Regions from separate parts of the Providencia sp. PROV004 genome, predicted to be linked through region 1. Evidence: predicted binding sites of a transcription regulator. Region 1 holds the regulator's gene; the other holds the start of a gene.
The links. The regulator CRP, encoded in region 1, controls carbon source genes, mostly activating them, when cyclic AMP is high. The targets are predictions, from matches to a motif close to ATGTGANNNNNNTCACAT.

Region 1 (4,832 bases):
TATTCATGGATTTGATGATGCGACAGATTATTATCAAAAATGCAGTGCATTACCCAAGTTAGCTTATATCACTAAACCAACGTTAATTATTCACGCCAAAGATGACCCATTTATGGCGCCTGAAGTTGTTCCTGATTTATCATTTTTACCCCACAATGTGGAATACCAAATGACAGAACATGGCGGGCACGTCGGCTTTGTGAGCGGTACATTCAGAAAACCGCAAATGTGGTTAGAAAGCCGTATTCCTCAATGGCTAACCCCTTATTTAGATAAGGAAATAATGTGATTATTCCTTGGCAAGAACTTGAGCCTGAAACATTGGAAAACCTGATTGAGAGCTACGTATTGCGTGAGGGAACCGACTACGGCTCCCATGAAAAAAGCCTGCAAGATAAGGTTAACGATGTGAAACGGCAGTTAGTTTCTGGCGAAATTGTGCTAGTCTGGTCTGAATTGCATGAATCGGTTAATTTCATGCCTAAGGGAAGTTTTTCTGTATGATGTTTTTATTCCATGGTTCATTTTTACGTCATCTTTTGTCATAAAAAAGTTGCGTGTTTTCCAACATAATCATGTCGTAAAACCATCAAATAAGGCTCACAACCCTAACACCCGTTAATCCGCTTCATGCACTATTGATTAAAATAGTGCTTATAAGCGCAGCACAGGGAGTCCACGATGTCCAAAAAGCACCCAATTATTGCTATCACCGGTTCGAGCGGTGCTGGCACAACGTCAACTAGCCAAGCATTTCGTAAAGTTTTTCACCAATTAAATATCCAGCCTGCAACATTAGAAGGGGATAGTTTTCACCGCTATACACGCCCTGAAATGGATATGGCTATCCGTAAAGCCAGAGAACAAGGCCGGCACATCAGTTACTTTGGCCCCGAAGCGAATGATTTTGCTTTGCTTGAACAAACCTTAGTTGACTATGCAAAAACGGGTTGTGGGCAATCCCGTAAATATCTACATACTTATGATGAAGCGGTACCTTATGGCTTGCAGCCCGGGACATTTACCCCTTGGGAACCGCTGCCAGATAAAACGGATATTTTGTTTTATGAGGGGCTACATGGCGGTGTTGTCACACCGGAACATAATGTCGCACAACATGTTGATTTACTTGTCGGTGTTGTCCCTATAGTCAACCTAGAATGGATCCAAAAATTAATCCGTGATACGACAGAGCGAGGGCACTCCCGTGAAGCCGTTATGGACTCTGTCGTGCGTTCTATGGGCGACTATATTAATTACATCACGCCACAATTTTCTCGCACTCACATCAATTTTCAACGCGTTCCAACGGTAGACACCTCTAACCCATTTTCGGCTAAAGCTATTCCATCACAAGATGAAAGCTTTATTGTGATCCGCTTTCGTGGGCTAGAGCAAATTGATTTCCCCTATTTGCTATCAATGATATCTGGCTCTTTCATTTCTGCAATGAATACAATTGTCGTCCCCGGAGGAAAACTAGGTTTAGCCATGGAATTAATTATGGCGCCAATAGTCGAAAAACTAATTAATCAAAAGGACAACAATTAAATTATTTTTTGATTAATAAATAAGATGCTTATCATTAATTAAGGTAAGCATCTTTTAATTCAAATATACCAATAAAAATTAAATTTATTTTTAGTTTTTTATTTCAAAGCTGTGTGTGACTTCAACGGTTTTCTCTAACATCAATGCGACTGAACAATATTTTTCAGCAGAAAGTTGAACGGCTCGTTCGACCGCTTTTTCCGTTAATTCATTCCCTGTTACAATAAAATGTAAATGGATTTTCACAAAATAACGAGGGGCTTCTTCGCGACGCTGTGAGGTTAATTTCACCTCACAATCCGTAATATCATAGCGGCCCTTTTGTAGAATCGAAACGACATCAATCGCGCTGCAACCACCCGCAGCCATTAGCACCATTTCCATTGGGCTTGGGGCGTTATCACCTGCATTGCCGTCCATCATCACTTGGTGCCCAGACGCAGACTCCCCTAGAAAAGAAAGTCCTTCAACCCACTTAACTCTTGCTTCCATTATATTTCCCCTTGAAATGAAATCGGTTTAAAGGCTACATTGTTCCATAGATACAATGAATGTTATATCAACTTTATTTGGCTGAAGCGATACAGGGAAGACTTTCTTTATTGGATATGCTACAAACAATACTTAGTTGATAGGATTAAGATCAAAACTCAACGGTTTAATTGATCATATTATAGTGTTGATATCAATTTGCGTTACCCAAAGCAATCAAAAACGCTGAAGCAATCAGCTGTTAGATTATTTAAAGGTATATAAGGCAAATTAATATGCTAAGCTAGTGACTTTAAAGCCAGCCTTTCTAGTATGTTTTTCTGAATGGCTGCAATAACATACAGAGGATAACGCTAATGGTTCTCGGCAAGCCACAAACAGACCCTACTCTTGAATGGTTTTTGTCACACTGCCATATTCATAAATATCCATCCAAGAGCACTCTTATCCATCAGGGTGAGAAAGCAGAAACCCTTTACTATATCGTTAAAGGTTCGGTGGCTGTTTTAATTAAAGATGAAGAAGGCAAAGAAATGATCCTCTCTTACCTGAATCAGGGGGATTTCATTGGTGAGCTTGGGTTATTTGAAGAAGGGCAAGAACGTACTGCGTGGGTTAGAGCCAAAATAGCCTGCGAAGTTGCTGAAATTTCTTACAAAAAATTCCGTCAATTAATTCAGGTAAACCCTGATATTTTAATGCGCCTTTCTGCGCAAATGGCTAGTCGCTTACAAACAACATCTGAGAAAGTCGGTAACCTCGCATTCTTAGACGTTACAGGCCGTATTGCTCAAACGCTATTAAACTTAGCTAAACAACCTGATGCAATGACACACCCAGACGGTATGCAAATCAAAATTACTCGTCAGGAAATAGGCCAAATCGTGGGTTGTTCCCGTGAAACAGTCGGCCGTATTCTAAAAATGTTAGAAGACCAAAACCTGATCTCTGCACATGGTAAAACCATTGTTGTTTACGGTACTCGTTAATTAACCTTTCAGCCTGGCCACCTTTGGCTGGGCTATTTATTTATCATATTAAATTCTAATAAAATCGCTTCTTTATATTCTCTTTATCACTTCCCCTTATAGAATAATAATTATTATCTTATTAATTAGGGAAATATTTATGACCATTACATTAGGCTATTTATCGGGTAATCCGACGATTTTCAAAAAAATCATTAATTCCGATGATTTCATCAAAAAAATTTTTACGATTACCTCTTCACTGAAAAAAAGTCCACTTGATACGAATAACCAGCTAAAACCAACTCGTACCTGTAGCACTGAGAGTATTGATTCCGCCTATGAGAGCGACTTAGAAGAAACCAATAATATTAAGTGTTTAAGCACTGGTGAATTTTACGAAAAAGTCAATCAATTGAAAATTAAGCTATACGGAAAATATTCATCTACTTTTCTTTCTGAGCAAAGTACAGACTCATTAATAAAAGAAAATAGAGTTATTCTTGACCAATACAAAGAACTCCCCAAAAAAAATGCTGAATATGCTGATTTTTTATATCGCGATATTAGAATCCCTGGCATTAACAATAAAAGTCTACAAGAAAAAAAAGAGATTATAAAAAAATTTGTATTACCTAAACCTCTAACTAATAAAAATGGTTCAATGCTTCCTTTAAAAAAACAAATCATTCAAGAGTCTATTCGTCATATCACACTACCTTCCGTGGGTATAAAATATAAAACAGAAAGCAAATTTAATAAGAAATTAGTTTATATACATTACAAAATTTGTGAAGAAAATCGGCCTAATCAAAGAATCACCTCTTTGCCAAAAACCACTTTTGAGTTCAAGGGAAATATACCGCAAACAAAGTCATCATTACTAAGAGCACAACGAATAAAAGAACATTATAATTTATCGAGTAAAATTACCACACAGAAAACCAGCCTTAGCAAAGATAACTTAGCAAAAAATAAAATTTTAGTTAATAGTTCTGATTTATTAAAAATAATAGAAAAAGAATACCAATTTACCCAAGAAATGAATAACCATATAAAAATAATCGCTGAAATAGACGCCCAAATGAAGACTAACTCTCAATTACTAGCACTTTACAAGTCACCAATAATAAAATAAGTAAAATCGACTTATTATTCAATCAATTAAAATATTTGCATTGGCTAGAACAAATCCAAACACAAATATCACACACATGTAAATAAATAATCATAAACATCGATTTATTATATTAACTAACCTAAAAACAACCCAAAATAGCATTAATTGATAATTAAGGATCTCTCATGCACATAGACACCATCAATAGAAATGTAAGCAATCCCATCTTTAAAAAAAACATAGCATTAGAAATAGCGGAAAATTATTTCCCAATAATTAAGAAAATACGTAATACTAGATTGAATAATTTCATTCATTTATTTAGTTTTAACAAAAAAAACAAAGTAAATATGGATTCAAAGTTTTACTTAGAGTTAAAAAAAATAGAAACCAAAAAAAATGAGAATAACTCACGATTAAAAGTCGAATTAAATCAAAATAAAATAATATCATTAGAAAATGAACTACTTAAAAAGTCGTTTGAAATATCCCCAACAGTAAAAAACACTAAAGATGAAATTAATAGAAAAATAAGTAACGCATTAAAAATAGACAAGCCCTATGTAGAAGAATTAGTCAACAATAAAATAATTAAAGAACAGAATGACCTAATAGACCATTACACATACCATATTAAAAATATAGAATTAATTGAAACTAAAGAACAATTAAAAAATGATATATACAAATTAAAATTAGAG
Region 2 (4,832 bases), 580 kb from region 1:
GATACCTCGGTAACTTGATACTTTCATGTTGCAGCGAAATTAAAGTAGCACTATCCGTATTGCGTTGTAAAAATTGGTTTAAGTACGTTTTTATCCTACCTGGAGTATACTGATGACGACTCGTAAAACCCTTGCTAATGCTATCCGCTTTCTAAGTATGGATGCGGTTCAAAAAGCAAAATCAGGGCATCCTGGCGCGCCAATGGGCATGGCTGATATCGCTGAAGTACTGTGGCGTGACCATATGAATCATAACCCAGCAGACCCTCACTGGGCAGATCGTGACCGTTTTGTACTGTCAAACGGCCATGGCTCAATGTTGATTTATAGCTTACTGCACCTCACTGGTTATGACTTACCTATCGAAGAGTTAAAAAACTTCCGCCAATTACACTCTAAAACACCGGGCCACCCAGAATATGGCTATACTCCAGGTGTTGAAACAACAACTGGTCCTTTGGGGCAAGGCATTGCAAACGCAGTGGGTTTTGCGATCGCAGAACGCACATTAGCCGCGCAATTTAACCGCCCTGGCCATGACGTTGTTGACCACCACACTTATGTATTCATGGGTGATGGCTGTATGATGGAAGGTATCTCGCACGAAGCATGTTCTTTAGCGGGTACACTGAAATTAAATAAACTGATCGCATTCTATGATGACAACGGCATCTCAATTGATGGTGAAGTTGAAGGTTGGTTTACTGACGATACCGCAGCACGTTTCGAATCTTATGGCTGGCATGTTATCCGTGATATCGACGGACATGACGCATCACAGATCAATGCGGCAGTGAATGAAGCGAAAAACCAAACTGATAAACCAACACTGATTATGTGTAAAACTATCATTGGTTTTGGTTCACCAAACAAAGCTGGTTCTGAGTCTGTCCACGGTGCACCTTTAGGTGATGCTGAAATTGCAGCAACTCGCGAAGCTCTGGGGTGGAGCTACGGTCCATTCGAAATTCCTAAAGATATCTACGAAGCTTGGGATGCTCGTACCGCAGGTAAAGAAAAACAAAGCGCATGGGATAAAAAATTCGCCGCATATTCAGCCCAATTCCCTGAATTAGCTGCGGAATTTACTCGTCGTATGAATGGTGAATTACCAGCTAATTTTGACGCGGATGCAAAACAATTTGTTGAAAATCTGCAACAAAACCCAGCAAATATTGCCAGCCGTAAAGCATCACAAAATGCATTAGAAGCGTTTGGTAAAGTGTTACCAGAATTTATGGGTGGTTCTGCAGACTTAGCACCAAGTAACTTAACCATGTGGTCAGGTTCGAAAGCGCTGAATGTTGACCCAGCGGGTAACTATATTCACTACGGTGTTCGTGAATTTGGTATGTCAGCTATCATGAACGGTATCGCGTTACATGGTGGTTTCATTCCTTACGGCGCGACATTCCTGATGTTTGTTGAATACGCGCGTAATGCGGTTCGTATGGCAGCACTGATGAAAGTGCGTAGCATCTTCGTTTATACTCACGATTCTATTGGTCTGGGTGAAGATGGCCCGACTCACCAACCGGTTGAGCAACTGGCAAGCCTGCGTGTGACACCAAATGTCAGCACGTGGCGTCCTTGTGACCAAGTTGAATCTGCGGTGGCGTGGAAATATGCTATCGAGCGTAAAGATGGCCCAAGCGCATTAATCTTCTCTCGTCAGAACTTAGAGCAACAACCTCGTAGCCCTGAACAATTAGGCAATATCGAGAAAGGGGCTTACATTCTGAAAGATTGCGCAGGTACGCCTGAGTTAATCTTTATTGCTACAGGTTCTGAAGTGGAATTGGCTGTTAAAGCGGCTGATCAATTAACATCAGAAGGCCGTAAAGTTCGTGTTGTTTCTATGCCATCAACGGATGTATTTGATAAACAAGACGCGGCATACCGTGAAGCGGTTTTACCTGCTAATGTGACAGCACGTGTTGCTATCGAAGCGGGTATTGCAGATTACTGGTTCAAGTACACTGGTTTAAACGGCGCCATCATCGGTATGCATACCTTTGGTGAATCTGCTCCTGCCGAAGTTCTGTTTAAAGAATTCGGTATCACAGTAGAGAAAGCAGTTGAAGCTGCGAAATCTTTACTGAAATAAAATAAGAAGGAATGAGTTCCGAATTTCGGTTCTCATTTCTAATTATCTTGCTGAACAACGCCTAGCGATAAACTAGGCGTTGTTTTTTTGTGCACCAATATAGGATTTTCTATTGCGTTCTATAAATATATCCCTTAATCTAATCCTAGATAAGCTGAACCGTTTCAGTTGTATGTTGCAGAATGAAAATATTTTTTAAAAATGTCGGTTGAAGCACACTTTTGATGTTTGACAGCTAAAATGAGCAGTAGAGTTGGTGTGAGTCAGTTATCCTTAGCAACCGTGTGATTTTGCTCAGATACAAGGTGTAGAATGGCAATCAGGGTAGCAATAAATGGCTTTGGCCGCATTGGTCGAAGTGTTCTAAGAGCGTTGTATGAGTCTGGCCGTCGGGCAGAGATTGTCGTGGTGGCGGTTAATGAACTTGCTGAACCTGAAGGGATTGCGCATTTGCTGAAGTATGATTCCAGCCATGGGCGTTTTGCTTGGGATGTACGACTTAACGGAACACTTTTACAAGTTGGTGATGATAATATTCGTTTATTTCACCAATCTGAGCTGCATGAGTTGCCTTGGAAAGAACTGGGGATTGATGTTGTTTTAGATTGTAGTGGGGTTTATGGTTCACGGGATGACGGCTTATTGCATTTAGCGGCAGGGGCGAAAAAAGTATTATTTTCTCACCCGGGTACTGATGACCTTGATGCAACTATCGTTTATGGTGTTAACCATGAAAGCTTAACCGCTCAAGACAAGATTGTTTCCAATGCTTCTTGCACCACCAACTGTATTATTCCTATTATTAAATTGCTTGATGAGGCATTTTCGATTGAATCGGGAACCGTGACGACGATTCATGCGTCAATGAATGACCAGCCTGTTATCGATGCCTATCATAAAGATTTACGCAGAACTCGTGCAGCGAGTCAGTCTATTATTCCTGTTGATACCAAGTTAGCGGCAGGAATTACGCGAATTTTTCCGAAATTTAAAGACCATTTTGAAGCCATTTCTGTCCGTGTACCGACGACGAATGTGACAGCGATTGATTTGAGTGTTACCGTACATAACGATGTTTGTGTTGATAAAGTCAACCAACTACTGCGAAGCGCGGCACAAGGCCATTTTCGTGGTATAGTGGACTACACTGAATTACCGCTAGTTTCGATGGATTTCAATCATGATCCACACAGTGCTATTATAGACGGTACACAAACGCGAGTTAGTGGTAAGCATTTAATTAAAACCCTAGTTTGGTGTGATAACGAATGGGGGTTTGCTAACCGGATGCTAGATACAACATTAGCGATGGCAGCGACAGGTTTAAACTAATTGGCGACTGACAGACAGCAGGGCATGATAACTTTATTGTTTTGCACAGTCGCTGATGGAAACTTTATAGAGAATCAACGAGAGGATTCACCATGTCTGTAATTAAGATGACCGATTTAGACTTAGCGGGTAAACGCGTATTCATCCGTTCTGACTTAAACGTTCCTGTAAAAGATGGCAAAGTTACTTCTGATGCACGTATTCGTGCTTCATTACCAACAATTGAAGCTGCTCTGAAACAAGGCGCTAAAGTCATGGTCACTTCTCACCTTGGTCGCCCGACCGAAGGCGAGTACAACGAAGAGTTTTCACTGCAACCTGTTGTTGACTATCTGGCTGACAAAATGGATTACCCAGTCCGCTTAGTTAAAGACTACCTTAACGGTGTTGAAATCGAAGCTGGCGAGTTAGTTGTGCTGGAAAACGTTCGCTTTAATAAAGGCGAGAAAAAAGACGATGAAACCCTGTCTAAACAATACGCTGCATTGTGTGATGTTTATGTTATGGACGCATTTGGTACGGCTCACCGCGCACAAGCGTCAACACATGGTGTTGCTAAATTCTCTCCAGTTGCTTGTGCTGGCCCACTACTGAGTGGTGAGTTAGAAGCATTAGGTAAAGCATTAGATAACCCAGCTCGTCCAATGGTTGCGATTGTTGGTGGCTCTAAAGTGTCAACGAAACTGACTGTATTAGATTCCCTATCTAAAATCGCAGACCAGCTGATTGTTGGTGGCGGTATTGCAAATACCTTTATCGCAGCGGAAGGCAATAATGTTGGTCGCTCATTATATGAAGCGGACTTAATCCCTGAAGCGAAAAAATTACTGGCAAACTGCCAAATTCCAGTACCAACGGATGTTCGCGTTGCAACCGAGTTCTCTGAAACTGCACCAGCAACTCTGAAAGCGAGTACTGAAATTAAAGATGACGAACAAATTCTGGATTTAGGTGATGAATCTGCACAGCGCTTGGCTGAGATCCTGAAAAATGCCAAAACCATTCTTTGGAATGGCCCAGTAGGCGTGTTTGAGTTCCCTAATTTCCGTAAAGGTACCGAGATCGTTGCAAAAGCGATTGCTGATAGCGACGCATTCTCTATCGCTGGTGGTGGTGACACCCTAGCAGCTATCGATTTATTCGATATTGCTGACAAAATTTCATATATCTCTACTGGTGGCGGTGCTTTCCTTGAGTTCGTTGAAGGCAAAAAGCTCCCTGCCGTTGTGATGCTAGAAGAACGTGCTAAAGCGTAATTAATTGTTCATACACAACAGGCAGCGTAGGCTGCCTGTTTACCACAGGACCTTTTCACATGTCTAAAATTTTTGATTTTGTTAAACCGGGTGTTATCACGGGTGATGATGTACAGAAAGTTTTCGCAGTTGCCAAA

Region 2: epd (erythrose-4-phosphate dehydrogenase) is a predicted target of CRP. The motif match lies at 2,390-2,407, and genes of this name have one in related genera.

What each region holds. Positions count from the first base shown of each region.
Region 1 is NZ_CP042859.1:343,462-348,293, reverse strand. It holds gene FVA69_RS01545 (hydrolase) at 1-289, shown strand, start outside; gene FVA69_RS01540 (YheU family protein) at 286-504, shown strand; gene FVA69_RS01535 (phosphoribulokinase) at 682-1,551, shown strand; gene FVA69_RS01530 (OsmC family protein) at 1,642-2,043, opposite strand; gene crp (cAMP-activated global transcriptional regulator CRP) at 2,400-3,032, shown strand; gene FVA69_RS01520 (hypothetical protein) at 3,172-4,149, shown strand; gene FVA69_RS01515 (hypothetical protein) at 4,317-4,832, shown strand, end outside.
Region 2 is NZ_CP042859.1:924,472-929,303, forward strand. It holds gene tkt (transketolase) at 113-2,107, shown strand; gene epd (erythrose-4-phosphate dehydrogenase) at 2,420-3,439, shown strand; gene pgk (phosphoglycerate kinase) at 3,532-4,695, shown strand; gene fbaA (class II fructose-bisphosphate aldolase) at 4,755-4,832, shown strand, end outside.